One region of the Arthrobacter sp. BGA-UO-ETr-C19 genome, then DNA from elsewhere that is predicted to be linked to it. Evidence: predicted binding sites of a transcription regulator. Region 1 holds the regulator's gene; the other holds the start of a gene.
The links. Region 1 encodes HrcA, which represses chaperone genes, less so after heat shock. Its sites were predicted from a motif close to TTNGCACTCGNNNNNNNCGAGTGCNAA; they were not measured.
Positions count from the first base shown of each region.

Region 2: groES (co-chaperone GroES) is a predicted target of HrcA. The motif match lies at 2,521-2,547, and genes of this name have one in related genera.

Region 1 covers NZ_JCAQPC010000022.1:29,916-39,282, reverse strand. The annotation lists gene lepA (translation elongation factor 4) at 1-1,314, shown strand, start outside; gene hemW (radical SAM family heme chaperone HemW) at 1,354-2,583, shown strand; gene AC57BR_RS15040 (DUF4870 domain-containing protein) at 2,681-3,100, opposite strand; gene AC57BR_RS15035 (DUF3097 domain-containing protein) at 3,231-4,082, opposite strand; gene hrcA (heat-inducible transcriptional repressor HrcA) at 4,295-5,308, shown strand; gene dnaJ (molecular chaperone DnaJ) at 5,367-6,494, shown strand; gene AC57BR_RS15020 (16S rRNA (uracil(1498)-N(3))-methyltransferase) at 6,497-7,267, shown strand; gene AC57BR_RS15015 (GerMN domain-containing protein) at 7,303-8,220, opposite strand; gene AC57BR_RS15010 (PhoH family protein) at 8,566-9,367, shown strand, end outside.
Region 2 covers NZ_JCAQPC010000024.1:686,802-708,029, reverse strand. The annotation lists gene AC57BR_RS22215 (acyltransferase family protein) at 1-154, opposite strand, end outside; gene groL (chaperonin GroEL) at 376-1,986, opposite strand; gene groES (co-chaperone GroES) at 2,072-2,365, opposite strand; gene AC57BR_RS22200 (hypothetical protein) at 2,584-2,985, opposite strand; gene AC57BR_RS22195 (THUMP-like domain-containing protein) at 3,041-4,270, shown strand; gene AC57BR_RS22190 (shikimate 5-dehydrogenase) at 4,293-5,120, opposite strand; gene AC57BR_RS22185 (glycoside hydrolase family 3 protein) at 5,184-6,983, opposite strand; gene AC57BR_RS22180 (glutamate--cysteine ligase) at 7,099-8,250, shown strand; gene tsaD (tRNA (adenosine(37)-N6)-threonylcarbamoyltransferase complex transferase subunit TsaD) at 8,277-9,461, opposite strand; gene rimI (ribosomal protein S18-alanine N-acetyltransferase) at 9,458-9,994, opposite strand; gene tsaB (tRNA (adenosine(37)-N6)-threonylcarbamoyltransferase complex dimerization subunit type 1 TsaB) at 10,069-10,740, opposite strand; gene tsaE (tRNA (adenosine(37)-N6)-threonylcarbamoyltransferase complex ATPase subunit type 1 TsaE) at 10,740-11,375, opposite strand; gene alr (alanine racemase) at 11,378-12,661, opposite strand; gene AC57BR_RS22150 (carbohydrate kinase family protein) at 12,724-13,815, opposite strand; gene AC57BR_RS22145 (family 4 glycosyl hydrolase) at 13,941-15,449, shown strand; gene mshA (D-inositol-3-phosphate glycosyltransferase) at 15,629-16,906, shown strand; gene AC57BR_RS22135 (formate--tetrahydrofolate ligase) at 16,928-18,640, shown strand; gene AC57BR_RS22130 (endonuclease domain-containing protein) at 18,783-19,742, opposite strand; gene AC57BR_RS22125 (DUF2306 domain-containing protein) at 19,968-20,285, opposite strand; gene AC57BR_RS22120 (DUF2306 domain-containing protein) at 20,282-20,503, opposite strand; gene AC57BR_RS22115 (MerR family transcriptional regulator) at 20,603-21,226, shown strand.

The DNA of each region.
Region 1 (9,367 bases):
GTGGGTGTCGAGGCACTGCTGGACAAGATCGTGCGCGACCTGCCCGCACCGGTCGGCGACCCCGAGGCACCTGCCCGGGCCATGATCTTCGACTCCGTCTACGACACGTACCGCGGTGTGGTCACCTATGTCCGCGTGGTGGACGGCATGCTGCACCCGCGTGAGCGAATCCAGATGATGTCCACCAAAGCCAGCCACGAACTCCTGGAAATCGGCGTCAGCTCCCCGGAGCCCATACCGTCCAAGGGCCTGGGCGTCGGTGAGGTCGGATACCTCATCACCGGTGTGAAGGATGTCCGCCAGTCTAAAGTCGGCGACACCGTCACCAATCTGGCCAAGCCCGCCGCTGAATCGCTGAGCGGCTATGCCGATCCCAAGCCGATGGTGTTCTCAGGCCTCTACCCGCTCGACGGCACCGACTACCCCGTGCTCCGCGACGCGCTGGACAAGCTCAAGCTGAACGACGCCGCCCTGATCTACGAACCGGAAACCTCCGCAGCACTCGGCTTCGGCTTCCGGGTGGGCTTCCTGGGCCTGCTGCACCTGGAGATCGTCCGTGAGCGCCTCGAACGTGAATTCAACCTGGACCTGATCTCCACGGCGCCGAACGTGGTCTACGAGGTCACGCTCGAGGACAAGAACGTGGTCACTGTGACCAACCCCAGCGAGTTCCCCTCCGGGAAGATCAATGAGGTCCGCGAACCGATGGTGGCCGCGACAATCCTCGCGCCCAACGAGTTCGTCGGTGCCATCATGGAACTCTGCCAGGGCCGCCGCGGCGTCATGCGCGGCATGGACTACCTCTCCGAGGACCGGGTTGAGCTGCGGTACTGGATGCCGCTGGCCGAAATTGTTTTCGACTTCTTCGACCTGCTCAAGTCCAAGACGCGCGGCTACGCCTCGCTGGACTGGAAGGCCGACGGCGAACAGGTCGCCGACCTTGTCAAGGTGGACATCCTGCTCCAGGGCGAACAGGTGGACGCCTTCAGCGCCATCACCCACAAGGACAAGGCCTACGCCTACGGCGTGATGATGACCGGCAAGCTGCGCGAACTCATCCCGCGCCAGCAGTTCGAGGTGCCCATCCAGGCGGCCATCGGGTCCCGGATCATCGCCCGCGAGTCCATCCGCGCCATCCGCAAGGACGTTCTGGCCAAGTGCTACGGCGGTGACATCTCCCGTAAGCGCAAACTCCTGGAAAAGCAGAAGGAAGGCAAGAAGCGCATGAAGATGGTGGGGCGCGTGGAAGTGCCGCAGGAAGCCTTCATCGCAGCCCTGACCACCGACGAATCCAAGGACAAGGCCAAGAAGTAGTGGTGATGACCGTGGCTGGAACCTCCGGAGGCCGCACGCATGCCTAGCGTTCTTCCCCTGGGTGACCCCGCGCCGTCGGACGGCCTCCTGCCGCAGCAGGCCGCCAACGGTGCAGCCGACCGGGCCTTCGGGCTCTACGTGCACATCCCGTTTTGCGCGGTGCGCTGCGGTTACTGCGACTTCAACACCTACACCGCAACCGAGCTTGGCGGCGGCGCGTCCCAGGACGCCTACGCCTCTACCGCCATCTCGGAAGTGGACTTTGCCGCGCGGGTCCTTAAGGAGTCGGGCCTGCCTGCCCGCAAGCTGAGCACCGTCTTCTTCGGCGGCGGCACGCCCACGCTCCTGCCGGCCGAGGATCTGGCGCGGATCCTTCGTGCCGCCATAGACACGTGGGGGATCGAACCCGGTGCCGAGGTGACCACGGAAGCAAACCCGGACTCCGTCACGCCGGAATCTCTGCAGCTGCTCGCGGACGCGGGCTTCACGCGGGTCTCCTTCGGCATGCAGTCCGCCGTGCCCCACGTGCTGAAGGTCCTCGACCGTACGCACACCCCGAGCCGTGTCCCGCTCGTGGTGCAGTGGGCGCGCGACGCCGGACTCGCCGTCAGCCTGGACCTCATCTACGGCACCCCCGGCGAGTCACTGGAGGACTGGCGCTTTTCGCTGGAGACCGCGCTGTCGTACCGGCCGGACCATATCAGCGCCTACGCGCTGATTGTCGAGGACGGCACCAAGCTCGCCGCCCAGATCCGCCGTGGCGAAGTTCCGGGAATCGACGACGACGACCACGCCGACAAGTACGAACTCGCCGACCGGATGATTTCCGACGCCGGCCTGCACTGGTACGAGGTCAGCAACTGGTCCGCTGCACCGGAGCAGGCGTGCCGTCACAACCTCGCCTACTGGCGCGGGGACGACTGGTGGGGCATCGGACCCGGCGCGCACTCGCATGTGGGCGGGGTGCGCTGGTGGAACGTCAAGCACCCCACGGCGTATGCCGGCCGGCTTGGCTCCGGCGCCTCACCGGCGGCAGGACGGGAGACCCTTGACGCGGAAACCCGGGGCGTCGAAAACGTCATGCTGGAAGCCCGACTTTCGTCCGGGCTTCAAACCGCTGCGCTCTCCCCGTCAGGCCGGAAGGCCGTGGCCGGGCTGATCGCCGACGGCCTTGTGGTGCCCGAGGAAGCCTTCCGGGGCCGCCTGGTCCTCACACTGAAGGGCCGCCTGCTGGCGGACGCCGTGGTCCGCAGGATCCTCCCGGACTAACGCCTTAATCCGCAACGCGGGGTCACTTACAGCCCAATATCCTTAGCGGATTGGGCTGTAAGTGACCCCGCGTTGTTGTTGGTGGTTATTCGCCCGGCTACTTAATCCAGCGGAGGTTGTACTGGTACCGGTGCGGCTGGCCCTTGTTGACGTGGACGCCGGCGGACACCGCGAAGCAGGTCAGCGCAATCCAGATGAGCGTCGCCAGCACGGCGAAGAGGTTGCCGACGACGGGAAGCAGCACCAGGAGGTTGGCCACGAAGGCCGCAATCGTCGGCGGCAGGGTGAAGTTGAGGGCTTCCTTGGACTCCTGGGCTGTGAACGGGCCGCGGTCGCGGAAGATGAGGTAGATCAGCAGCGCCGGAACACAGCCGAGGATGCCTCCGAAGTGCGCTAAGGTGGCCCACTGCCGGTCCTCGCTGGCGGTCAGCGGAAGCGCGTTGGCCGGAACCCCATGGTACTGGGGCAGGTCCTGTCCGGACTGTGTGTCCCTGCGGTCGCGAGCGTCTTCTGCCACGGTGTCTTCCTTTAGCTTGCGTTGGTGCGATAGTGCATTGGGCGCCGGGGCCGCGGTGCGGTGACGCCGTACCAAGGATACCGGGCTGTGCGGGCAATCGCGGTCCGAACGCCGGATCGCGGGACTGAAGCTACGGAACTGTTAGAAAATCGATGACCTCTTCCACCCGGCCCAGCAGGGCGGGCTCTAGGTCGGCGTAGGTGCGCACGGCGCCGAGGAGTTTCTGCCAGCCGAGGCCGATGTCTTCCTTGGTCTCGTGCGGCCAGCCGAAGGCGGTGAGGATGCCGGTTTTCCAGTCCGTGCCGCGCGGCACCACCGGCCACTGCGGAATGCCCAGCACCGATGGCCGGATGGCCTGCCAGACGTCAACGTACGGGTGGCCCACAATCAGCACGTTTCCGGCGGCGCCGGGGGACGCCATGACGGCGTCGGCGATCCTGGACTCCTTGGAATCAGGGACCAGGTGGTCCACCAGAACTCCCAGCCGGCGGCCGGGACCCGGGCGGAAGGAGGCAACGGCCGCTGCCAGGTCATCGATGCCATGGAGGGGTTCGACGACGATGCCCTCCACCCGGAGGTCGTCGCCCCAGACTTTTTCCACGAGTTCGGCGTCATGCTTGCCTTCAACCCAGATCCGGCTGGCCTTGGCTACCTGCGCGCGCTGCCCTTCCACCCGCACAGAACCCGACGCCGTCCGTGCAGCGCGCTGCCCTGCGGGCTTCGCCTTGGGTGCCGGGGGCATCAGGCGGATCGGCTGCCCCTCCAGGAGGAATCCGAAGCCCAGCTTGAACGACCGCGACTTTCCGCGGCGGTCCTCGAGCGCCACCAGGTGCATGCCGCCGGACTTCTCCACGCGGGTCACTGCGCCCACCCAGCCTGACTGGACGTCCTCGAGCACCATGCCGCGCTCCACCGGCACCTCGGGCAGGCTGTTCTTGGCGGGCGCTGCGATCTCCTGCGGGCCCCAGGTCTGGTACTGCATTCGTTCACCGCTCTGCACTCGGAAGGAGCCGCTCCGGCCGCGGGCATGCCGCCGGGGGACAGGCGCCCGGAATTTCGCCCGGAGCGGTACCAATGCTAACAACGCGGCGACTCATATTAGACTTGTTAGCACTTAGGCATGTCGAGTGCTAACCACAGCGTTTGCGGGCAGGATTGTCGCCCGGCGCGGTTATGGCCAAAAGGAGGTGGACTGTGAGCGAACCACGGAAGCTTGAGGTGCTGCGCGCCATCGTGGAGGACTATGTCCATTCCCGCGAACCTGTCGGCTCCAAGGCCCTGGTGGAACGGCACCATCTGGGCGTTTCCAGCGCCACCATCCGCAACGACATGGCGGCGCTGGAGGATGAGGGCCTTATTACGGCCCCGCACACCAGCGCAGGCAGGATTCCCACGGACAAGGGTTACCGCCTGTTCGTTGATCAGATCTCGGCGGTCAAGCCGCTGTCCCCGGCAGAGAAGCGCGCCATCCAGTCGCTGCTCGAAGGGTCAGAGGACCTGGACGACGTCCTGGACCGGACGGCCCGGCTCCTCTCCCAGCTGACCAACCAGGTCGCCGTCGTGCAGTACCCGCACCTGAGCCGCGCCGTGGTCCGGCACATCGAATTCGTGCTGCTGGCGCCCCGGAAGGTGCTGATCGTGCTGATCGCAGACTCCGGGAAGGTGGACCAGCGTGTCGTCGACGCCGGGCAGGACCTGTCGGACGACACGCTCGCCAACTTGCGCACCCGGTTCCTGACAGGAGTTGCCGGAACGCCGGTGGCCAGCCTGCCCCAGCACCTGGCCGCCGTCGTGGCTGGCTGCACGCCGGCCGAGCGCCTCGTTGCCATGGCCCTCGGCAAGGGACTGGAGGGTCTCGCCCACAACAGCCGGGAAGACCGGATGGTCCTGGCCGGAACGGCCAATCTGGCGCGGTCCAACGTAGACTTCCCGCTCAGCATTGGACCTGTGCTGGAAGCCCTCGAGGAGCAGGTTGTGATGCTGCGGCTCTTGAGCGACATGGCGCAGGACCCGCGCGGCGTGGCTGTCAGCATCGGCCGCGAAAACCCGTACGACGGGTTGGCCGAGGCGTCGGTGGTGGCCACCGGCTATGGACCCGACGCCAGTGCCAAAGTGGGCATCCTTGGCCCCACCCGGATGGACTATCCCACCACCATGGCCGCCGTGCGCGCGGTGGCCCGCTACCTTTCGAGGATTCTGGGCCCGTGACCGCACGCCCCGGGCATCCTTTGACCACAGGCAGTACAACCAGGAAGAGATACGAACTTTGAGCAGCCACTACGACGTTCTTGGAGTCTCCCCGGAAGCCACCGGCGAGGAGATCAAAAAGGCCTACCGCAAGCTGGCCCGCTCGCTTCACCCGGACGTCAACTCCGGGGAAGACGCAGCCGAACGGTTCAAGGCCGTCACCCACGCCTATGAGGTGCTGTCCGATCCGCAGAAGCGCAGGGTCTACGACACCACCGGCAACGAGAACGGCACCGACAACGGCTTCGGCGGTGGCGGCTACGCCGGCCAGGGCTTCGCGTTCCAGGACATCTTTGACACCTTCTTCGGCGCCGGCGGCACGTCCGGGCCCGCGTCGCGCGTCCGCCGCGGCCAGGACGCGCTCATCAGCGTCCGGATCGACCTGCGGGACGCCGTCTTCGGTGTCAACAAGAAGCTGGAAGTGGACACGGCCGTCACCTGCCCCACCTGCGAGGGCTCCTGCTGCCAGCCGGGCACGCATCCGGAGCGCTGCGACATCTGCGGCGGCAGCGGCCAGGTACAGCGGGCGGTGCGTTCCATCCTCGGCCAGGTCATGACGGCCGCCCCCTGCGGTTCGTGCGAGGGCTTCGGCACCGTCATCAAGGACCCTTGCAACGAATGCAGCGGCCAGGGACGCATCCGCAGCCGCCGGTCCCTGACCATCAAGGTTCCGGCCGGTGTGGCCACGGGAACGCGGATCCAGCTCTCCGGGCAGGGTGAGGCCGGCCCCGCGGGCGGCCCGTCCGGCGACCTTTACGTGGAAATCCGGGTCAACAACGATTCCACCTACATCCGCGAGGGCGACGACCTGCACGCGACCCTGAACATTCCCATGACCGCTGCTGCCCTTGGCACGGAACTGAGCCTGGAAACCTTCGATGGCAAGCAGGAGATCGACGTCAAGGCGGGCACGCAGTCCGGCGAGATCATCACCCTCCGCGGCCTCGGTGTCACGCACCTGCGGGGCTACGGCCGCGGTGACCTCAAGGTCCACCTGCAGGTGGAAACCCCGGCCAAGCTCGACCCCGCCCAGGAAGACCTTCTCCGGCAGTTGGCCAAGCTCCGCGGCGAGCAGTTCTCCGAGGGCAAGCTCGCAGCCAGCGGCGGCGTCTTCGCCAAGCTGCGGGACCGCCTCGGTAACCTGTAGCGGTGAGCAACCCCGTTTTCTTCACCCCGGCCGGCGCGCTGGACGGCACGGTTCCCGGTTCTGTGTTCGTCCTCGACGGCGCCGAGGCCCGGCACGCGGTCACCGTCAAGCGCCTCGCGGTGGGGGAGCAGGTGGACCTTGCCGACGGCGCCGGCAAACGCATCACCGGAACCGTGACGGATGCCGCCCCCGCCGAGCTGACGGTCGAATGCACCTCCGTCAGCGTGGAACCGCGGCCGGACGTGCGTCTGGTCCTCGTCCAGGCCCTCGCCAAGGGTGACCGGGACGAACTCGCGATCGAAACCGCCACCGAGCTGGGGATCGACGCCGTGATCCCCTGGCAGTCGGAGCGTTCCATTGTCAGGTGGAAGGGTGACCGGGCGTCCAAGGCGCACGGGAAATGGCAGTCCACCGTGGCTGCGGCTGCGAAGCAGGCGCGCCGCGCCTGGATCCCTGAGGTGCGTCCCGCCGTCGACACCCAGGCTCTGGCAAAGACCGTGGCGGAAGCCGGTCTTGCCGTGATTCTGCACGAAGATGCGGTGACGCCGCTGCGGCGGGTTCTCGGCAAATGGTCTGAGGAGCGCCAGGAGGCGGCCGGCCCCGGCGAGATTCTCCTCATCGTTGGCCCTGAGGGGGGCATCAGTCCCCGGGAGGTCACCCGGCTGTGCAGCGCCGGGGCGGTCACAGCATTGTTGGGACCGCACGTCCTGCGGTCATCGACGGCGGGACCGGCCGGCGTCGTGGTTGCCAGCGACGTCCTGGGCCGCTGGTAACTTCTCGCGGCCGGAACCGCTAGTGAACTGTGACCCTAGCGGACCGTGAAGCCTCGCGAGTCCACGTTGAGTTCGTCCTCGGGCTTGCCCGGGCCAATCTGGGAGACGCGCACCTCGTAGTTGCCGGGCGCGAGATTGACCGTGATGCCGAAGACTCCGGCTGCGGCGGGATCCGCGGCCGCAGTGGCTTCGCCAGTCAGGTAGCTTTCCTTGTCGCCGTTGTCGTGGACCTTGAGGATCCGCCAGTGGAGTTTGCCGTTGGGGACGGTGCTTCGTCCGGAGATCTTGACCCGGCCGTCGCCGACTTCGGTGCCCTGCTGCGGATCGATGATCCATACCGGCGCCACCATTCCGGCGCTGCGGGACGTGGGGGCTCCGAGCTTGACGTGCTTGAAGGCCAGGTAATCGGTGTGCCCGTCCACCAGGATCACCACTTCGATTTGCTGGCCGGCGTCAATCAGGCCTGAACTGGCTCCTGCGGCCGTTGCGGTGTACACCAGTTGCTGGATGGCCCGCTGGGCCATGTCCGCGTCAAGGTTGCTGTTGAAGGCATCGGCGGAAACATCCACGGTAATGACGTTGGTGCCCGAGATCGACGTCGCGAGGTTCTTGGGGTTCTGCCACGGCGTGAAGTAGTCCGGATCCAGGGGAGTCTCCGACATCATGGCGCGAAGGGCCCGCGTGATCGGGTTCTCATCGTCCGGCACGTCGCGGAACTCGCGGTACAGGAAAACGTTGCTGTTGCTGCGCCCGATCCAGTAGACCGGCGCCTTGTTCGAGGACTGCGTTGTCTCCAGTGGCGCGCTGGTAGTGGGAACGCCGTCCGTGCCGGCGGCCCGGCGCGACGAGGACGTCGGAGAGTTGGCGGAGGTCACGGCGGGATCGGGATCGGCGATGCACCCTGACATCAGCAGGGCAGCCGGAAGCAGCGCGGACAGCAGCACGGAGCGCATCCGCGGTACTTTCCGGCCCGGAGTTCCTGGCTGACTGATGCTGGCGATCCCTTCGAATAAGCATTTGTTTGCGGGCACGCCGGACCGTTGCCGGCGAGCTCCTTTTCCAGCATTACACGAGACCTGGGAGCGCTGCGTGCCTTTCGCTGCAGGCGGCCGAACTGCAACGGGAACGATATGAGGCCGATACAAAGTTGATATCTAATTGCGGGAACGCGTTACAGAATTGCGGTCCGCCGTGACCTCCCGGGACGGCAGGCCATGGCGTGCGCTGGCGTAAGATGTAGAGACACAAACGAGTTATGTTCCGAACTGGAGGGAACCGAAGGCCTGTGGGCCGTCACCATGACTGAATCAGCTAACGGAAAGCGCCGCCTCAACACGGGGGACCGAACCACGGGCGAATTCCCCCATACTCTTCCCGGTGTCCGGACGGAGGTGGTCATCTTCGATAACTCTGATCAGATGGTGCAGTCGCTGGGCAGCCACGACGAGGCCCTCCGCTTCATCGAGGACCAGTTCCCGGCAGTCAGTTTCCACGTCCGCGGCAACGAACTCTCCATTAACGGACCCGCGGCCGATGTTCCGCGGATCATGCGCCTGCTCCACGAGGTCCGGGGGCTCGTGGCCCGCGGCACCATTATTACGCCGGCAGTTCTCCAGCAACTGGTTTCGCTGCTCCGCAGCCAGTCGCTGCAGAATCCGGTAGAGGTGCTGACGCACGACATCCTGTCCAGCCGCGGCAAGACCATCCGGCCTAAGACGCTGAACCAGAAGAATTATGTGGACGCCATCGACGCGAACACGGTGATCTTCGGGATCGGCCCCGCCGGCACCGGCAAGACCTACCTCGCGGTGGCCAAGGCGGTGCAGGCCTTGCAGCAGAAGGAAGTCAGCCGGATCATCCTCACCCGGCCCGCCGTCGAAGCGGGCGAACGGCTCGGATTCCTCCCCGGCACGCTCAGCGACAAGATCGACCCCTACCTGCGGCCGCTGTACGACGCGCTGCACGACATGATGGACCCCGAGTCCATTCCCCGGCTGATGGCTGCCGGAACCATCGAAGTGGCGCCGCTGGCCTACATGAGGGGCCGGACGCTGAACGACGCCTTCATCATTCTTGACGAGGCCCAGAACACCACGCCGG
Region 2 (21,228 bases), on a different contig from region 1:
CGGAAACCCGGCCAAGCCACACATGGTACGTGACGACCATGAGCACCGCCAGGGCGCGAAGGCCCTGGACCTCGGGCCGGTAGCCCGGCTTGGCCTTCAGGCGGGCAGCCCGCGGTTCATGGTTTTGTCCCCCCGACGGCTCCTCCCGCGGCATGCTTCTCATCGGGTCGGTCGATCTCGCTTCTGGCACAGATAACCCCTCAAACGGCAGCACAAAGCACCCATGTTACCGATTCGTGACATTCGAGACGAATCAAGCGCGCCGGGTGTGACCGGCGTCTCAGCTGGGAAAATGCTCCTGAAAGCGCAAAAGGAGGCCCGGCCAGCAAGAGCTGGACCGGACCTCCTTGGAAAACCGCGAGAGCGGGCGGAAGCCTAGTGGCTGTGGCCTGCGTGCTCGTTTTCCTCGGCGGGCTTCTCGGCCACGAGGGTCTCGGTGGTGAGCACCAGCGCAGCGATGGAGGCTGCGTTGCGCAGGGCCGCGCGCGTGACCTTGACGGGGTCGATGACGCCGGCCGCGATCAGGTCCTCGTACTCGCCGGACTTGGCGTTGAAGCCGTGGTTGTTGTCCTGCTCGGCAACCCGGGCGGCCACAACGTAGCCGTCGTGGCCGGCGTTCTGGGCGATCCAGCGCAGCGGCTGGACCAGTGCACGGCGGACGATGCCGACGGCAGCAGCCGCGTCACCTTCGAGTGCCGTGACAGCGGGGTCCTCGTCGAGTGCCTTCAGCGCGTGGATCAGGGCGGAACCGCCACCGGCCACGATGCCTTCTTCGAGGGCGGCGCGGGTGGAGGACACTGCATCTTCGATGCGGTGCTTCTTTTCCTTCAGCTCAACCTCGGTGGCTGCGCCGACCTTGATCACGCCGATGCCGCCGGCCAGTTTGGCCAGGCGTTCCTGCAGCTTTTCCCGGTCCCAGTCGGAGTCGGTGCGGGTCAGCTCGGCGCGCAGCTGGGCGACCCGTGCAGCGACGTCCTCGGCAGAACCAGCGCCGTCAACGATGGTGGTGTTGTCCTTGGTGACCGTGATGCGGCGGGCGGTACCCAGCACCTCGAGGCCCACGGAGTCCAGGCTCAGGCCCAGCTCGGGGGACACAACCTGGGCGCCGGTCAGCGTGGCGATGTCCTGGAGCATGGCCTTGCGGCGGTCACCGAAGCCCGGAGCCTTGACAGCAACCACGTTCAGGGTGCCGCGGATGCGGTTGACGATCAGCGTGGACAGGGCCTCGCCGTCGACGTCCTCGGCGATGATGAACAGCGGCTTGGAGCTCTGCAGCGCCTTCTCCAGCAGCGGCAGGAATTCCTGCACGGAGGAGATCTTGCCCTGGTTGATCAGGATGAGGGCGTCCTCGAGGACGGCTTCCTGGCGCTCGGTGTCGGTGATGAAGTACGGGGACAGGTAGCCCTTGTCGAACTGCATGCCCTCGGTGAGGGCCAGTTCGGTCTGCGTGGTGGAGGATTCCTCGATGGTGATCACACCATCCTTGCCCACCTTGCCGAATGCCTCGGCAAGCAGCTCGCCCACCTCGTCGCTCTGGGCGGAGATGGCGGCAACGTTGGCCACCTGGGTGCCCTCGACGGGACGGGCGTTCTCCAGCAGGCGTGCTGCGATGGCCTCGACGGAGACCTCGATGCCGCGCTTGATCTGGCCCGGAGCGGCGCCGGCGGCAACGTTGCGCAGGCCTTCCTTGACCAGTGCCTGGGCGAGCACGGTAGCTGTGGTGGTGCCGTCACCGGCGACGTCGTTCGTCTTGGTGGCGACTTCCTTGGCCAGCTGGGCGCCAAGGTTCTCGTACGGGTCGTCAAGCTCGATTTCCCGGGCGATGGTCACGCCGTCGTTGGTGATGGTGGGGGCGCCCCACTTCTTGTCCAGCACGACGTTGCGGCCGCGGGGACCAAGCGTCACCTTAACCGTGTTGGCGAGCTTGTCGATGCCGGATTCAAGCGACCGGCGGGCAGCGTCGTTAAACGCAAGCTGCTTTGCCATGGTTTTGTCCTTTCAAGACAGAACCCCGTGCAGCCGACCGGTCAGACAGAATCAGACGCGGACGGCGGCACGGGGATCCTAAGAGTTACTTAACGACGATCGCCAGAACGTCGCGGGCGGAGAGCACGAGGTACTCCGTGCCGCCGGTCTTGACTTCGGTTCCGCCGTACTTGGAGTAGATGACAACGTCGCCAACGGCTACGTCGACCGGTACGCGGTTGCCGTCTTCGAAGCGGCCGGGGCCTACTGCAACAACTTCGCCTTCCTGCGGCTTCTCCTGCGCGGAGTCCGGGATAACCAGGCCGGAAGCCGTGGTCTGCTCGGCTTCGAGCGGGCGGACAACAATACGATCCTCAAGAGGCTTAATAGAGACCGACACTCGGACCTCTCCTTTTCGTCAAAATTCATGGACAGTAAAACTGTTGCGCCGTGGCGGCAGACCGTCGTCGCGGTGCCGGCAGCAGCCAGGCTGGCAGCTCTTCGTGTGTTAGCACCCTCCTAGGGAGAGTGCTAATGATGACTCTATGTAAGGGGTTAGCACTCGGTCAAGGCGAGTGCCAGAAATTCATCCGCCGTAACCCGCGCGGGGCCGTTCGATCAGCGGCCGGCGAGGTCGTCGAAGCCCAGGTCCTCGCCGCCGTCAGCGTCTTCGTCCCCCGCCTTCCGCTGTTCGCGGACAAGCACGACGGCGGCCGCCGCCGCGATCACGACCGACACGCTGAGCACCACGAGGCCGCCTACGTGTGCCCCCAGGTACAGGTCCCGGATCTGCCGGGCTTCCTCGGTGGCGTCGCTGATGTTCTTGCCGCCGACCGAGTAGACGGTGGCATTGAAGGAGTCCAGCAGGAAGATGATCACCAGCAGGACAAGACAGACGACGGCGACCACGGCTCCGGCGATCAGCGCCGGGCGTGCATACCGGACCAGCCGGCTATGCTCCGCCGGACCGGGGGTGGTGCTTTCGGGCTGGTCGGGGGTGGGCGTTTCGCTGGATTCCATTCAGACCACCCTATCGGGAAGAGCTTGGAGCGGCGGCTCCACTAGGCTTGATCCCATGTCTGAAGCACCGCAGGACCAGATCGCCCCGCTCCTCACAGAAGAAGGATGGGAGCTGCTGGCCTCGCTCGGACCCTACCGAGAGGACCGCTCCTTCGCCCTCAACTCGAGCCTCCGCAAGGCCGGCCACTCCCCCGAACTCGTGTCCGCCGTACTGACGCAGTCACGGCTCCGGACCAGGGCCGAGGCCAAGTTCGGCGAGTTTGCCCGGCAGATGCTGTTCACCCAGGCTGGCCTGGAGCAGGCCACCCGGCTCAACGTCGCAGCCCGGCACGCCCAGCGCTTTGCCCAGGCGGGCATCCGCCACGTGGCCGATCTGGGCTGCGGCCTCGGCGCCGACGCCATGGCGTTGGCGTCCCTTGACATCGCCGTGACCGCTGTGGAGGTCGACGAGACCACCGCCGCCTGCGCCACGATCAACCTCATTCCCTTTCCGCACGCCACGGTGGTCCATTCGGACGCGACCTCAGTGGCGCTGGAGGACGGGGCAGGCGTCTGGCTGGACCCCGCCCGGCGCACCACCACCACGTCCGGCACCCAGCGGATCTGGGACCCCGAGGCTTTCTCTCCGCCGCTGTCCTTCGTGGAGTCGCTCGCGGCCGCGGGGCGGGCCGTCGGCGTCAAGATGGGGCCCGGCATTCCGCACGAATCGGTGCCTGGCGGCTGCGAGGCGCAGTGGGTCTCGGTGGGCGGCGACGTCACGGAAGTCACGCTGTGGTTCAACGCCGTGGCCCGTCCCGGAATCCGGCGGGCCGCCCTGGTCATCGGCGCAGAGGGCGCCGCCGAACTTACCAGCGGGGAGGATTTCGACGCCGGACCCGTGGCCCCCGTGGGTCCGGTGGAGGGTTTCCTGTACGAGCCGGACGGCGCTGTCATCCGTGCCGGGCTCGTGGCCGACCTGGCCCTGGACCTGGGCGGGCACCTCGTGGACGAGCACATCGCCTACATCTGCGCCCCGGAGCTTGTGGACACTCCGTATGCCCGGGCGTACCGGGTCCTGGAGGTCATGCCGTACAACGTCAGGGCGCTCAAGGCCTGGGTCAAGGAGAACGGCGTCGGCGTGCTGGACATCAAGAAGCGCGGCACGTCCGTCACCCCGGAGGAGTTGCGCAAGCAGCTCCTCCCTGCGGGTAAAGCCGGCGGCAAAGCCGCGGGCAAAAAGACAGCCACCCTGGTCCTCACCCGGATCGGGGAGGAGAGAGTGGCTGTCTCGGTGGAGCCCGTTTAGTTCCTCGGTGGAGCCCGGTCAGTTACTGGGCGCGCACGAACGCCTCGGCGTCCCGGACCTGCTCCTCGGTGGGGCGGATTCCCGTGTACAGCACAAACTGCTCCAGCGCCTGGATGGTGGCAACCTCGGCCCCGGTGATGACCTGCTTGCCGGCCGCCCGGGCCGCCTTGATGAGGGGCGTTTCCGCCGGCAGGGCCACGACATCGAAGACCACCTTGGCTGCCACTATTGTTTCGGCGGGGAAGGACAGCGCGTCTGCCTCCGGTCCGCCGGCCATTCCCACAGGCGTGACGTTGATGACCATGTCCGCGGTGGCCTCCTGGCCGGCGCCCAGGTCCGCCCGCCAGGCAAAGTCGTAGAGATCGGCGAGCGCCCGGCCGGTTGCTTCATTGCGGGCGATGATGGTCACGTCCTTGAACCCCGCGTCGCGCAAGGCTGCGGCCGTGGCCTTGGCCATGCCGCCGGCGCCCTTGAGCAGCACCGATGACTCCGCTGGCACGGCGTTGCGCTGCAGCAGCTGCTCGATTGCCGTGTAGTCCGTGTTGTACGCCGTCAGCCGCCCGCCGTCATTGACGATGGTGTTGACGGAATCGATGGCCTTGGCGGACGGGTCCATGGCGTCCACCAGGGCGATCACGTCCTCCTTGTAGGGCATGGAGACGGCGCAGCCCCGGATCCCCAGGCCGCGGACGCCGGCGATCGCCTGGGCCAGGTCGGTGGGTGCGAAGGCCTTGTAGATCCAGTTCAGGCCCAGCTGGTCGTACAGGTGGTTGTGGAAGCGGGTCCCGTTGTTGCTCGGCCGGGCCGAGAGGGAGATGCACAGGGTCATGTCTTTGTTCAGTATCGGCACTCCTCCATTAAACGGCGGCGCTGCCTTTATTACCTGCAGCCTGTTATTACCTGCAGCCCGTTGTTACCTGCAGCCCGTGCCGGGGCGGTAGGGTCCGACGGCGGCCGGCAGCTTTCCGGGGGCGGTGGCCTTGCCTGCCAGGACAGCCAGCAGCGACTTGTACGCTCCCGGCGTTCGGCCGTAGAGGGCGATCTTCGTGGGCGCGGCGGACTGCGCCAAGGGCCACGGCGCGTCCAGGGCCACTACAATATCGCCCTTCGCAGGGCCGCCGCCGTAGCCGATCAGGGTGACCAGCGGGCCCGTCCCCAGGGCGATCCCCGCGTCCCTGGCAGCGGCGGCGAACCGGGCCCGGTCCACTGGCGTGCCCCCTGCCACCCGCACGTGACCGCGCACCGAAGCGCCCTTGCACCGGCCCGCCACCACCGTGACGGCCTGCGCCGAAATTTTCGCGGACAGCGCCTCCCCGCTCCCCGGCGCTGCTGGAGGCTTCCGCTGCGCCGTCCGTCCGCGCCAGATCATCATGGTGACCACCCGGCGGGCCGCTTCCTCGAGGCGCGGGAGCGGCAGCTTTCCCTCGGTGACAGCCCGGACGATTGCGGCATGCGCGACGGGGGCATCAGCCGGCATCAGCAGCAGGTCCGCCCCGGCCGCCAACGCCGCCGGCGCTGCCGAACCGCGGGGATAGCGGCCGGCCACCGCGCCCATGTTAAGCCCGTCCGTGACCGCCACGCCCTTGAAGCCCAGGCCGCGTAGCGCCTTGTAGGTTGCCTTCGAGATGGACGCGGGCACGCCCGGCTCAAGTGCCCGCACTGCGATGTGTCCGGTCATGATCATGGGAGCCCCTGCCTTGACCGCGGTCTGGAACGGCTGCCAGTCCCGCGCCTTCAGCTGCGCGAGGGTGGCGTTCTGGACGGGGAGGCCCTTATGCGAATCGGTGGTCACCGAGCCGTGTCCGGGAAAGTGCTTCACAGCCGGCAGCACGCCGCCGGCCAGCATGCCCTTGGCAAAGCCGGCACTCAATGATGCCGCGGCACGGGCGTCCGCGGACATGGACCGCGCGCCGATGGTGGGATCGGCGGGGCCCATCGTGACATCGGCTGCGGGCGCGAAGTCCACAGTGAAGCCCAGCGGCGCGAGTTCCGCCGCGAGCCCGGTGCCGGCTTCTGCGGCCAGGGGCACGCTGCCGGCCGCCCCGTAGCTCATGGGAGTGGGCCAGCGGGTCAGCGGTGCGCCGACGCGGCTCACCGCTCCGCCCTCCTGGTCAACGCCGATCAGGCCGGGCCAGGTGCGGCCGCCGGAGCGGGACGCAGTGTCCAGCCGGCGCGTCACACGGGCCAGCGCCGGGATGTCCACCAGGCCAGTGGCTGTTCCGGGCACGTTGTCGGCCATGATCATGGACCCAGCAAGGTGGAGGCGTTCCACCATGGCGGCTTGGGCTTCATGGTCGAGGCCGGTGTAGAAGGGCAGGAGCACCTGCCCGGCCTTCTCCTCCAGGGTCATTTTTGCCACCGCCCCGGCGGCAGCGTCGGCATCCCGCTGCTCCGGACCCCAGCCCAGAGCCGCCGCCTCCTTCGTCGCAGGTTTCGCAGCGGACGGGGCAGCGCTCTGCGTGGCTGTCTGCGGTGAAGCTGTCTGTGGCGGCTCCGGCGAGCCCGAAGCGGAAGCCGCGGGCGCCGTCGTCGTGCCTTGTTCCGGTGCCGGTGCCGGCGGCGCCGTGCACGACGCGACGGCGAACAGCGCCGCGAGCGCTGCCGCAGACGCCGCAGGTGCGGTGTGCGCAACTGCGGTACGGGAATTTTTTCTGGGGATTCGGGGGCCGGTGGTTTTGTGAAGACTCTCACGCGCCCTGTATAGCCAAGCCATCTCTTCGATGCTACCCCTGCACTAGACTTGGATGACCGTTCCCCTGCCAGCCGTTCGCCAGGAACGGACGACAACCGGACCAGACGTCACCAGGCCAGCACACAGCGAGGAACACATGAAGATTGATTTCGCTTCATCCAGGCAATCAACTCTTGGTGTGGAATGGGAACTCGCGCTGGTGGATGCGCAGACCGGCGAACTGTCGTCCGTGGCCAACGAGGTCCTGCGCGGGGTGGTGGCGCGGCATCCCGAACTGAACGAGGATGATGAGCACCCGCACATCAAGCAGGAACTGCTGCTTAATACCGTGGAGCTGGTCACCGGTATCTGTGAGACCGCCGCGGAAGCGAAGCAAGACCTCGCCCGCTCGCTGGCCGCCCTTCGTGAAGTCACGGACCCGATGGGCGTGGAAGTGTTCTGCGCCGGAAGCCACCCCTTCAGCCCGCCGCAGCTGCAGCCGGTCACGGACAAGGAACGCTACGCCAAACTGATCGACCGCACACAGTGGTGGGGCCGCCAGATGGTCATCTACGGGGTACACGTCCACGTCGGCCTGGACCGGCGCAGCAAGGTCCTCCCCGTGCTGGACGGCCTGGTGAACTACTTCCCGCATTTCCAGGCACTGTCCGCGTCCAGCCCGTTCTGGGGCGGCGAGGACACGGGCTACGCCTCGCAGCGCGCCCTCATGTTCCAGCAGCTGCCGACGGCGGGACTGCCCTTCCAGTTCGCCAGCTGGGAAGAGTACGAGTCCTACGTCCAGGACATGTTTACCACCGGCGTGATCGACACCATCTCGGAGATCCGCTGGGACATCCGCCCGGTGCCGGCCCTGGGCACCATTGAGATGCGCATCTGCGACGGCCTGGCCACGCTGGAGGAAGTGGGCGCCGTGGCGGCCCTGACGCAGTGCCTGGTGCACGAATTCTCCAACACTCTCGACGCCGGCGGCAGCATTCCCACCATGCCGCCCTGGCATGTCCAGGAAAACAAGTGGCGGGCCGCCCGCTATGGCCTGGATGCGATCATCATCCTCGATGCTGAGGGCAACGAGCAGCTCGTCACCGACCACCTGCTGGAGACGCTCAACCGGCTCGAACCGATCGCGGCGAAGCTGGGCTGCCCGGATGAGCTGGCCGACGTCGAAAAGATCATCAGCCGCGGCGCGGGGTACCAGCGCCAGCGGCGGGTGGCCGCCGAAAGCGGCGGCAACCTTCAGGCCGTGGTCCTGGACCTCGTGAAGCAGATGCGGAACGGCCCCACCGCGTAGGTCGCCTTCTGCGGCTCCGGACCCAACTAGGTAGCAGTTGAGGGCGTTCCCAGCGCCGAGAACGCCCTGTTCTGCGACCTACTTGGGGCGGACACCGTGGTGACTGGCATGGACGAGTCCGGCGCAAAGTTGATGCCGCTGGGTTCGATGCCGGCCATGACCAGCTGCGCACCGAGTGCGGCCACCATCGCGCCGTTGTCCGTGCACAGGTCCAGCGGCGGAACGTGCAGCGTGATGCCGGCGGCCGTGCAGCGCTGTTCGGTCAGCTGCCGCAGCCGCGAATTGGCGGCCACTCCCCCGCCCAGCAGCACGTCCGTGATGCCACGCTCGCGGCAGGCCAGGACTGCCTTGGACGTGATGACATCAACGACGGCTTCCTGGAAAGCCGCCGCGATGTCCGCCACCGGCACGGGGTCGCCGGCGGCTTCGAACTGCTCCACGCACCTGGCCACCGCGGTCTTCAGTCCGCTGAAGGACCAGTCGTACCGGTGGCGGCCGGGCTCCTCCGCGGTGCCCATGTATTTGGGCTGCGTCAGTCCGCGCGGGAACCGGATGGCCTTGGCGTTGCCTTCGCGCGCCAGCCGGTCAATGGCCGGGCCGCCGGGGTAGCCCAGTCCGAGGATCCTGGCGACCTTGTCGTAGGCCTCGCCCGCCGCGTCGTCGATGGTGGAACCGAGCAGCTCGACGTCGTCCGTGATGCTGCGGATCCGCAGGATCTCGGTGTGCCCGCCTGACACCAGGAGGGCGCCGAGGTTGTCGGGCAGTATCGGCTGGTCCGCGCCACCGCCGCCGGAACCGACGCCCGTTGCGGCACCGCGGGTGCCGCCGCGCTGGTTCAGCAGGCCGACCCCCACGTGGGCCACCAGATGGTTGATGGCGTAGAGCGGCTTGCCCGTGGCGACGGCGAGCGCCTTTGCGGCGCACACGCCGACCATCAGAGCTCCGGCCAGCCCGGGCCCGGCTGTCACCGCGATTGCGTCGATCTCGTCCAGCGTCACCTCCGCCTCGGCCAGGGCCGCCTGCAGGGCAGGAACGAAGGCGTCCAGGTGCGCGCGCGAGGCGATTTCCGGGATGACCCCGCCAAACCGAACGTGCTCCTCCATGGACGAGGACACCGTATTGGTGAGGAGGTCGGTACCGCGGACGATGCCGACACCCGTTTCGTCGCACGATGACTCAATGCCCAGTACTAGCGGCTGCGAGCGGTTCATTTGTGGTCTGCCTCCGTCGGAGCGGTCTCGCCGGCGCGGCCGGCTTCGTCAGTCTGCACGGGCCGGGGTTCGGCGTCGTGCACGATGTCCTGGTGCACCGCGAGCACGGCCTCGAGCTGAAGCCGCATGATCAGCGCGTCCACGCCGTCGCGGTAGTACCGTTTCCGCACGTGGATCTGCTCGAAGCCGAAGCGGATGTACAGCTGCTGGGCGCGCGGGTTGTCGGCGCGGACCTCGAGCAGGATGTCGGCTGCGCCGCGGCGCCGCCCCTCGGCGATCAGGTCGGTGAGGAGTGCGGTGCCGATGCCCCTGCCCTCATATTCGGGGACGACGGCGATGGTCTGGACGTCGGCGATCGGTTCGACGCACATGAGTCCGGCATACCCAACGATGCCCTCCGGCGCTTCCGCCACGAGATACCTGCGGGTCTCCGGCTGCATCAGTTCGTCCATGAACATCTGCAGCGGCCACGCGTCCACCGGGAACAGCCGGACCTCCAGCTCGTGGACAGCGGTGATGTCGGCGGGAAGCATGTCGCGGACGGTCACGCCCGAGGCCAGCTGGCGGGGCAGGACGGGCGCGTTGCCGAATGATTCGGGCAGCAGGTTCACAGGGCACGCTTCCGGGGGCCGGGGACCTGGGCGTCCGATTCCCGCAGGTAGAGGGGCGTGGAGTCCAGTAGCTGCCCGCCCGCTGCCAGCCTTGCCAGCGCAAACTGGCCCAGGTACAGCGCATCGGGCTGTTCGGTGCTGAAGTCCGGATCCGCGCGCACGTCGTCGGGGTAGAGGCCTGCGCCCGCGCCGTACGCCGGCAGGTCGGGAAGGTCCGCGGCGAAGCCCACGTGCGGCCCATCGACGAGCTTCGGCAACTGGCCTGCGGCCAGGGTGTAGCGGGCCCAGTAGACCTCTTTGCGGCGGGCGTCGGTGGCCACCAGGTACTCGGCCGGCGCTTCGGTGGATTCGGCCACCTCGAGGGCGACGGCGTCGAGGCTCATCATGCCGTGCAGCGGCGTGTTCCAGACAAAGGCCAGGGTGCGCGCCGTCGCGATGCCGGACCGGAGACCGGTGAAGGGACCGGGACCAACGCCCACAACGATCGCGTCAATGTCGGCTCCGGTTACCCCGGCGTCTGCCAGCAGCCGCTCGATTCCGGGCGCAAGGACCTCGGCGTGGCTCCTCGTGTCCTCGGTGGAGAAGTTGCCCACCACACCTTCCAGGGCGTCGTCGGACACCAGCGCGGCGCTGGCCACGGCTGAGGTGTCAATGGCGAGAATGAGCATCAGGAGATTCCTTCCGCGGACAGAACGGGCTGTTCTGCCCAGCGCGGCCCGAAGCCGCGGATAATGATGGTGCGGGGCTCGTCGTCGTCCTCCGACTCGAAGTCCAGTACGGGAGTGTCGAGGACGGGCACGTCAGAACCGGGCGCCGTGCCGGGTCCCGTTGAATCCCCGCCGGCGTGAAGGTGCGCGGGAGCGGCGCCGCCTAGCTGGCGGTGCAGTTCCACCTCGAGCCGGCTCTCGGTCAGGTGCTCTACGCGGTCCCGGCCCCACTCCACCACGGTCACGGCAGAGTCCAGCGTGTTCTCCAGGTCAATGTCGTCGATTTCCGACGCCGATCCCAGCCGGTAGGCGTCCACGTGCACCAGGTCCGGCCCGCCCGGGCGCCGCCCGTCGGGGAGGTTGGGGTGGATGCGCACCAATACGAAGGTCGGGGAAATGATGCCCTCGCGGACGCCCAGGCCCTCACCTAGGCCCTGCGTGAAGGTGGTCTTGCCGGCGCCAAGTTCGCCCGTGAGCACCAGGAGGTCCCCCGCCCGGAGCAGCTCCGCCAAAGCCGCGCCGAGCGCGTGGGTCTGGTCCGCCGTCGTGACCGTCAGGGTCTGGACCCACAGCGGAGCGTTGCCGGTTTCCGAGATGCTCACGGCGCCGGCGATTCAGTCGCGGTCGATCCCGTTGCGGGCCTTTCGCCGGCCGGCGCACGGCTGATGGGCGATTCGTTGATGTAGGTGCGGGGCACGCGGGGGCTGATGCGGGTGACGATCTCGTAGTTGTTGGTGCCGGCGGCGCGGGCCCAGTCATCGGCCGTGGGGCCACCGTCGGCGCCGTCTCCGAAAAGGACGGCCTCTGCTCCGAGGAGGCTGTGGCCGCCCCGGGAAACGTCCAGCGGGCCGAGGTCGATTACCATCTGGTCCATCGCTATCCGTCCCACCACGGGGTAGGTGACGCCCTCCACGCGGACGGGGCCGCCGGTGGCGACGCGCGGAACGCCGTCGGCATAGCCGAGCGGAATGAGCCCCAGCGTGCTCTCGCCGGAGGTGTGGTAGTTGAAGCCGTAGGAGACGCCCTGGCCCGAGTGCACGTCCTTGCAGTGGGACACGACGGTGCGCAGGGTCATCGCGGGGCGGAGGCCCAGTTCCGCGGAGGTCTGCCCATCGAAGGGCGAGAGGCCGTAGATTCCCAGGCCCGCGCGCACCATGTCGAAGTGCGTGTCGGGCCGGGACAGGGTAGCCGGGGTGTTGGCCAGGTGGCGGACTTCGGGGTCCACGCCGGCGTCTTCGGCGATGGCCAGGACCTCGCGGAACGCTGCGAGCTGGTCGTCGGTTTCCGGGCGCTCGGGTTCGTCGGCCACGGCAAGGTGGGAGAAGATGCCCACAACGCGCAGCAGCCCCTGGTCCTGGTACTCCACGGCTTCGCCCACCAGCCGGTCCCACACCTCGACGGTGGCGCCGTTGCGGCCCAGTCCGGTGTCGACTTTGAGGTGGACGCGTGCCGGACGTTCCTGTTCCCGGGCGGCGGCCACGATCTGTTCCAGCTCCCAGCCGGAGCACCCGATGTCGACGCCGGCGGCCACCGCCGCGCCGAAGTTGCTTTCCGGGGTGTGCAGCCAGGCGAGCAGCGGCGCTTCGATGCCAGCGGCGCGCAGTGCCAGAGCTTCTGAGATGTGCGCGACGCCCAGCCAGCTTGCGCCTGCCTCGAGGGCCGCGCGGGCCACCGGCACGGCGCCGTGTCCGTAGGCGTCGGCCTTGACGACCGCCATGACCTTGGCCGGTTCGGCGGCCGCGGCGAGCCGGCGGACGTTGTGCCGGATCGCCTCGAGGTCGATCACTGCGGAACGTTCGTGGGCCGTCCGGGCGTAGCCGCGGGGCGTCCCGACCGGGCCCGTTACTGCCGGGCGGTCTCCTGTTGCTGCTGGATAAATCACTCTACTGATTCTAGTGCTGGCGCTTCCGGCCGAATAATTGCCGGGGAAACGCGCGTGCCTGCTCAGGCGTCCGAGAGGTGTGCGATGGTGGCGGCCGCCCGCCGCTGGGCCTGCTGCGGAACGTCCCGGACGATGTCGGCGAGGAAGGAGTATCGGCGCAGCCACTGGCTGCCACGGCGTTCCGGCCGGGCGTTGGCGCGGTTCCACCAGTCGGCGATGTCTCCCCAGCCGGGCGCAGCGAGGGAACCGCCCACTTCCTGGACTGCCAGTGAGGCGCAGAGATTGGCGAACCGAAGCCGGTCGCTGAGCGGCCAACCCGCGAGGCTCCCGACGATGAACGCGGCCCCGAAGCAGTCCCCGGCACCGGTCGGATCGAAGGCGGTCACAGGCAGGGAGGGCACCCATTCCTCCTCGCCGGTTTCCGAGTCAACTGCCACGGCCCCCTGCGCCCCCAGCGTCACCACCGCCACCGGCACCCGGTCCGCCAGGGAGTACAGCGCCGCCCAGGGATCGCTCTTGCCGGTGAAGGCCATGGCCTCGCGCTGGTTGGGCATGAAGGCATGGAAGTACTGCAGGTTGGCCAGCCGCGCGTGGGCCCATTCGCCGGTTGGGTCCCAGCCGACGTCGCCGAACAGTTTGACTCCCTCCTTGTGCGCCGCGAGCGCCCACGGCTCCAGTTCATGGCCAAGGTCCGCCACGGCAGCCAGCGCACGGGGCGGAGTTCCGATCAGCTCGGAGGAGGTCACCGGTGCCGGGTGCCCGTGGGTGACCATCGAGCGGTCGTGGTCCACGCTCAGTGATACGGTCACCGGCGAGTGCCAGCCCGGGACCCGGCGGGACAGGGACAGGTCCACGTGCTCCTGCCGGTCCAGGATTTTCCAGTTGTAGTCGCCGTAGCCATCGTCGCCGAAGGCCGCAGCCAGCCCCGTCCGCAAGCCGAGGCGCGCGGCCGCGATGGCCTGGTTGGCCACGCCACCCGGGCAACTGCCCATCCCCTCGCTCCAGATTTCGGTTCCGGGCTCGGGTGCGTGCGGCAGCCCGGTGAAGATGATGTCCTGGAAAACGGTCCCGGCCAGCAGCAGGTCGAACTCTCCGGCTGCCGGGGTACGGACGGCCGAGAGCGGGTCGAAACGGCGTGCAGGATTCGCCTCCATGTTCGGCACATTACGCTGTGTACCTTGGCGTTGAAACCCCGCGATGTGGGGGTTCGACGGCGCTGGCCGGCTTCCAGCGCGACAGTTCAGGCCGCGTTGCTGGCTGCTGCGCATAGACTCCTGCCATGCGGCTCACGATCGCCGGCGGCGGCGGATTCCGGGTTCCCCTCGTTTACCGTGCCCTGTGTTCCGGGCGCTATGGCGGCCTGGTCAGCGAGGTGGTGCTGTTCGACGTCGACGGCGGCCGCCTGGCCGCCATCGAGGCTGTGCTGCGGTCCATGTCTTCGGAGGTGAGCGGCGCCCCGGACGGAAGTTCCGACGTCGGACCTTCCTCCCGCCGTCCGCCCGCGGTGACGTCCACGACCTCCCTCCCCCGCGCCCTCAACGGGACGGACATGGTGTTCGCCGCCATCCGCCCGGGCGGAACGGCCGGCCGGGTTGCCGACGAACGGGTGGCCCGGGACCTCGGGCTGCTCGGCCAGGAAACCACCGGCGCGGGCGGCATCTCCTACGCGCTGCGGTCCGTCCCGGCGATGCTGGAGCTGGCCGCGAACATGCGGACGCACTGCCCGGACGCCTGGCTGATCAACTTCACCAATCCGGCCGGGATGGTCACCCAGGCGCTGGTTCCCGTGCTGGGCCGGAAAGTGATCGGCATCTGTGATTCCGCGAGTGCCCTGGTGCACCGCGCCGCCCGGGCGGCCGGCGTACCGTTGCCGGCGGGAAAGCTCGACGGCGTGGGCTACTACGGGCTGAACCATCTCGGCTGGCTGTACCGGCTGGAGAGCGGCGGCCGCGATGTCCTTCCCGGCCTGCTGGCCGACCGGGAAGCGCTGGCCAGCTTCGAGGAGGGCCGGCTGTTTCCGCAGGCTTTCCTGCGCGATCTGGGGCTCCTGCCGAACGAGTACCTGTTCTATTACTACGAAGCGGCGCGCGCGGTGGCGGGCATGCGTGCCATGGCCAGGACCCGCGGTGAATCCATCCACGGCCAGCAGGCGGAGCTGTATCCGCGGCTGGCTACCGCCGGGGACGGAGCGTACGGCTTGTGGGAAGCGGCGCGGCGGTCCCGTGAGGAGGGGTATTTGGCCGAGGCCCGTGCAGGCGGCGAGGCGCGGAACCCCGAGGATCTTGCCGGCGGCGGTTATGAGCAGGTGGCCCTGGCCGTGATGCGGGCGCTTGCCGGGGGTGCCGCCGTCGATGGCGCGGGGGCGGCCACCGAACTGATCCTAAATACACCGAACTCCACTGGCCAGTCCGTGGCCGGAGACTCGTTCGCCGGAGAGTCCTTCGCCGGAGACTCCTTCGGCGGGGAGTCCTTCGCCGGGGCGGGCGGCTCCCGGGCCGCTATTCCCGGGCTCCCGGCGGACGCCGTCGTCGAAGTTCCCTGCACGGTCACGCCGCAAGGGGCCGTGCCGATTCCCCAGGACAGGCCGGGCGAACCGCAACTCGCCCTTCTGCAGCAGGTCAAAAAAGTGGAACTGCTCACCGTCCGTGCGGCCTCTGCTGGCGACCGCGGTGCGGCCCTGGAAGCTTTCGCCGAACACCCACTGGTCGGCTCGGCTGAACTCGGTATCGCGTTGCTCACCGGCTACGAGGCCGCGTTTCCCGAGTTAGCCCGGTTGTGGCGCCGGTGACGGGGCCCCTGGGGCGTTGAGGCACCGGTTTTAGCAGGGCCGTGCTACATACTGTGGCTGGCCTGGTTTGCGTGGGAAACACCACGGTGGGAGCAGTGGCAGCGCCACAGTCGCGCGGACAGTTGAGGAGTAGTGTTTTATCCGATGCAGTTCCAGCAGTCCGGAGAGGAGGGAAGCCCGTGCCTGTGATCAAGCGAGTGGCTTTCCTGTCGCTGCACACATCTCCCATGGAACAGCCCGGTTCCGGAGACGCCGGCGGCATGAACGTCTACATCCGCGGCCTTGCCTCCGCCCTGGCCGAAACCGGCATCGAAGTGGAGATTTTCACCCGCTCCACCGCCGCCGGGCAGCCCGCCGTCGAACACCCCGATCCCGGCGTCTGCGTCCACAACGTCCTGGCCGGACCGCCCCGCAAACTCCCCAAAGAAGAACTCCCCGAACTGCTGCACAGCATGGTCGCCGAAATCGAACGCATCCGCGGCCAACAGCCCCACGGCCGCTACGACCTCATCCACTCCCACTACTGGGTCTCCGGCGTCGCCGGCCTCGAACTCTCCCAACTGTGGAACATCCCCCTGGTGCACACCATGCACACCATGGCCAAAGTCAAGAACCTCCTCCTGCACTCCGGCGAACAACCCGAACCCCGGCGTCGCGAGGACGGCGAACACCGCATCGTCGACGGCGCCACCCGCCTGATCGCCAACACCACCGCCGAAGCCGCCGAACTCGTTTCCCACTACGGCGCCGACTTCGACCACATCGACGTCGCACCCCCCGGCGTGAACCTCTCCGTGTTCACCCCCGCGTTCCGTGCCCAGTCCCGGGCCGCCCACGGCATCGCCCCCGGCGCCTTCCACCTCCTCTTCGCCGGCCGCATCCAGCGCCTCAAAGGCCCGCAGATCCTGCTCAAGGCCGCCGCCTTGCTGCGCCGCCGCCGCCCTGACATCGACCTCAAACTCACCATCCTCGGCGCGCTCAGCGGCGCCAAGGACTTCAACCTCAAGACCCTCGTCAGCGCCGCCGGACTGGACGACGTCGTCACCCACCACCCGCCCGTCAGCGCACCCGAACTTGCCGGCTGGTTCCGGGCCGCCGACGTCGTCGTCATGCCCTCCTACAGCGAATCCTTCGGCTTGGTAGCCCTTGAAGCCCAGGCCTGCGGAACCCCCGTCCTCGCCACCCGCGTCGGCGGGCTCACCCGCGCAGTCAGCCACGGCCGCACCGGCCTGCTCGTGGACGGCCACCACGCCGCCGACTGGGCCGATGCACTCGAAGCCCTCCACGACGACCCCACCACCCGCCACAACATGGGCACCGCCGCCGCCATCCACGCAGCAAACTCCGGCTGGCAACGCACCGCCGCCATCACCCTCGACAGCTACCACGCCGCCGTCGACGAGTTTGCCTCCAGGCACCCCCTGGCCGCCGTATACGGGTCACGGCTCACCGGCTGAACCCCTCCGGAAAGGACGACGATGTCTGACAGCACTCCCCTGAGCGGTACCAGCCAGAGCAGCACTCCCCTGAGCGACCTGGACATTGCCCGCAGGGCAGTGCTGCGGCCGATCGAGGAAATCGCGGCATCCGCGGGCATCGATGCCGGGGCCGTGGAGCACTATGGCCGCTACAAGGCCAAGATCGACCCCGCGAAGCTGTCAGCCCCCGCGCCGGCCGGAAAGGTGGTTCTGGTTTCGGCGATGTCGCCCACGCCCGCCGGAGAAGGAAAATCAACCACGACTGTGGGACTGGCGGATTCGCTTGCGCGGGCGGGCCACAAGGTGATGGTCGCGCTGCGGGAGCCCTCGCTGGGCCCCATCCTCGGCATGAAGGGCGGGGCAACTGGCGGCGGGCTGTCCCAGGTTCTGCCGATGGACGAGATCAACCTGCATTTCACCGGTGACTTCCATGCCGTCACGTCCGCCAACAATGCACTCATGGCCCTCGTGGACAACCACATCTACCAGGGCAACGAACTGAACATCGACCCGCGCCGCATGACGTTCAAGCGGGTGCTGGACATGAATGACCGCTCCCTTCGCGAGGTCGTCATTGGACTGGGCGGGCCTGCGCAGGGCGTACCGCGCCAGGACGGCTTCGACATCACCGTCGCATCCGAGATCATGGCGGTCTTTTGCCTCGCCACCGACCTGGCCGACCTGCGGGACCGGCTGGGCCGCATCACTTTCGGCTACACCTACGACCGGACGCCGGTTACCGTGGCGGACCTCGGCGTGCAGGGAGCCCTGACGCTGCTGCTCAAGGAAGCGATCAAGCCGAACCTCGTCCAGACCATCGCCGGGACCCCGGCTCTGGTCCATGGCGGGCCGTTCGCGAACATAGCCCACGGCTGCAACTCGCTGATCGCCACGCAGACCGCCCGGCGGCTGGCTGACATCGTGGTGACCGAGGCGGGGTTCGGGGCCGACCTCGGGGCAGAAAAGTTTATGGACATCAAGGCGCGGATCGCTGATGTGGCGCCGTCCGCCGTCGTGGTAGTGGCCACCGTTCGCGCGCTCAAGATGCAAGGCGGCGTTCCCAAGGACCGGCTGAACGAGCCGAACGTGGAGGCTGTGGCAGCGGGCGTGGTGAACCTGCGCCGCCATGTCCGGAACGTGGAACGGTTCGGTGTGACACCTGTGGTGGCGATCAACAAGTTCCCCGCCGACACCCAGGAGGAGCTCGACTGGCTGCTCGACTGGTGCGCCGGCGAGGGCATCCAGGCATCGGTGGCGGACATCTGGGGACGTGGCGGGGGCGGCGACGGCGGCGATGAGCTGGCTGCCAAGGTCGCCGCGGCGGTGAACGGGCCGTCGTCGTTCCGGCATCTCTACCCGCTGGACATATCCGTGGAGGACAAGATCCGCACGATCGTCCAGGAAATCTATGGCGCTGACGGCGTGGACTTTTCGGTGCCTGCGCTGCGCCGGCTGGCGGACATCGAGAAGAACGGTTGGTCCGGGCTGCCTGTCTGCATGGCGAAAACCCAGTACTCGTTCACGGACGACGCCTCGCGGCTGGGGGCACCCAAGGGGTTCACCATCCATGTGCGCGACCTCATCCCCAAGACCGGCGCGGGGTTCATCGTGGCCCTGACCGGAGCGGTGATGACAATGCCGGGCCTTCCCGCCGTTCCCGCGGCAATGCGGATGGACGTGGACGACGACGGCAACCCGGTCGGCCTCTTCTAGCCCCCAACCCTTCCTCACCTCCCGTCGCCTCACCCCCAACCCTTCCTCACCTCCCGTCGCCTCACCCCCAACCCTTCCTCACGTCCTGTCGCGTCCACCCAAACCCTTCCTCACGTCCTGTCGCGTCCACCCAAACCCTTCCTCAGACGGCATCGGCAAATCCGGACGCCTGAGGATGGTCCAGCTGGCTCGTTCGCATCGCACGCTTGATCAGGCGGATGGCCCGCTCGAAACCGTCAGCCAAATCCTGCTTGCCAAACACAACAACGGTCCACCCGGCAACCTCGAAGGCTTTGTCACGCCGCCTGTCGCTGAAGATTTGGGGCTCGAGAAGGTGATGAGCGCCGTCGTACTGTATGGCCAGCCGTCGATGCCTGTAGCCGAGATCGGCAGTCGGACCGGTGGTCCTGTCCTCTCGCAGTGGCACCTGCAACTGAGGCTCCGGAAGGCCCGCGTCCTCCATCGCGAGGCGGAGTAGCGACTCGGGTGCAGAATCCGCCCCGACGCGCATCCGCTCGAGCGCGGCGCGCGCCAGAACCACACCCTGAAGATTTGGATGGCGGGCGACGAGGGAACGCAGTCCCTCAAGCGTGTCGAACGGCTCGGTGCGGTCCTCGAATTCCGCTCTGGGGACGCGAATCAGTTCATCGCCCATGCAGACCAGTTCGCTCTCTGACAGCCGTCTTGCCATATCGAGCCACGTGCGGGACCTGCTGCTTATTCGAATGCCGTCGACGAATTCAATCTCGTCCTCGGATGCCAACACCGAGTGCCCGATCACGCCTCTTCGCCGCACCTCCGGCAGGGAACGGGGTTTGCTCAAATGCAACTCGGTCGAATCTGCCAGCCATGCCGGCAGGATCTGGCTTCGAATCCGTGCCGCTGTAACATGCGAGATCCAGGCGCCGGGCGATGCCGCAGACAGCGCCCGCGCCGCGGCCTCAAGCTCGAAGCTCCAGCCAGTCGGACGGTACAGTTCACGGCTTACATGCGCGACGTCGGCCCGTCGCAGCCTGTTGGGTGGAACTCCGGACGCTTTCGCGGAACCCAACGTGAAGGGGGCAGACATCAGGCTGACTGGAAGATCGGTACGTGTTTGCATAGGGCATTGTTGCTCGAAACCGACCCGACCCGCAGAAGTTATCCACAGGCAGGGACGCGCCAACCGCACACCTGAGGACACGTTCGGGTTCAAGCGACCAAAGGTGAGGACGCGTTCGGGTCCAGGCGACGAAACCTGAGGACGCATTCCGGTTCAAGCGACGAAACCTGAGGACGCGTTCGGGTTCAAGCGACGAAAGGTGAGGAAGCGTTTGGCGGTGCGGTCTTACTTTGTGCCCGATACGGATCCTGCTGACGATGCAGCTGCCGCGGGCTGGTCCACCCGGTGCCCCGTGTGCTGGATACGCCGGCCCTCACCGCGCCGCAGGGAAATGAAGACCACGGCGACGCTGAGCGTCACCAGAGCGGCAACGTACAGGGCGGTCGGCTGATCCTCGGCCAGCAGGCGGGGAATGGCGCGGCCGGGCACCGAGACGGCGAAGCCGAACGCCACAGCGATGCCGATGTAGCTGCCGATCATGTTCCCCCGGTGTGCGGGGATGTTCCGGCGCACCGCACTGATGAGCCCGAGCGTGACGGTCACGATCGTGAAGGCCGAGAGCCCGTGAAGCCAGCTGAAATGCCCGTCACTGACATCCAGAAGCTGCTGAAGCAGACGTAGTACATGGCCGCGACCCACAGGTGTCCCATGGTGCGGTGGATGCGGTCGCGGCGGCGCCGAAGGATCTGGACCGGTCCGATGGCAAGGACAAAGAGGGCCGCTATGACGTGGCTGGCAAGCAGTACATTCCAAGGCTCCATGCACTTAGGATAGGAGCACTATCCTGTTATGTACATCAAGATAGCCAGCGCAGCAACAGCTATCCAAAGGGCTGCGATCCGCCGAGGAACGGAGCGGGCATGCAGCTCAAGGAGCTCAGCGAGCGGACGGGAGTCTCCCCCGCCAGCATCAAGTTCTACCTCCGCGAAGGGCTGCTGCCCGCGGGCCGTGCCATTCACGCAACCCGGGCGGAGTATTCAGACCACCACGTGAGCCGGCTGGAACTGATCCAGGCGCTGCGTCGTGTGGTGGGCCTGAATATCGCCCAGATCGGCTCCCTGCTCAGAATGGCCGACGGCGGCGCACCCCGCCTTGAGCTTTTGGCCGCCATCCAGCGCACGGTACTGGGCCTCGATGAGGTGAGCACGGAGCACGGCGAGCTGCGCACTCCGGCGGGTGACGCCGTCGTGCGTTTGCGGGACTGGCCGGACGTCCCGAGCGACGCCAGGAACGCCCTCAATGCCCAGCTGGTCCTGATGGAAAGCATCGGCGTACCGGTCACTGCCGAGCTGCTCGATGCTTACAGCCAGGCGGTGGATGCCATTGCTGCAGTGAATATTTCGGCCACAGCCGCACCGGAAGACGTCAACCAGCTGATCATGACGGCGGCCGTCGGGATGCATCTGCACGGCCAACTTGTCCTGAAGCTGCTCGCCGTCGCGCATGCGAGCCACGCCATTCGGCGCTACGAAAAGGGCACTTAAAC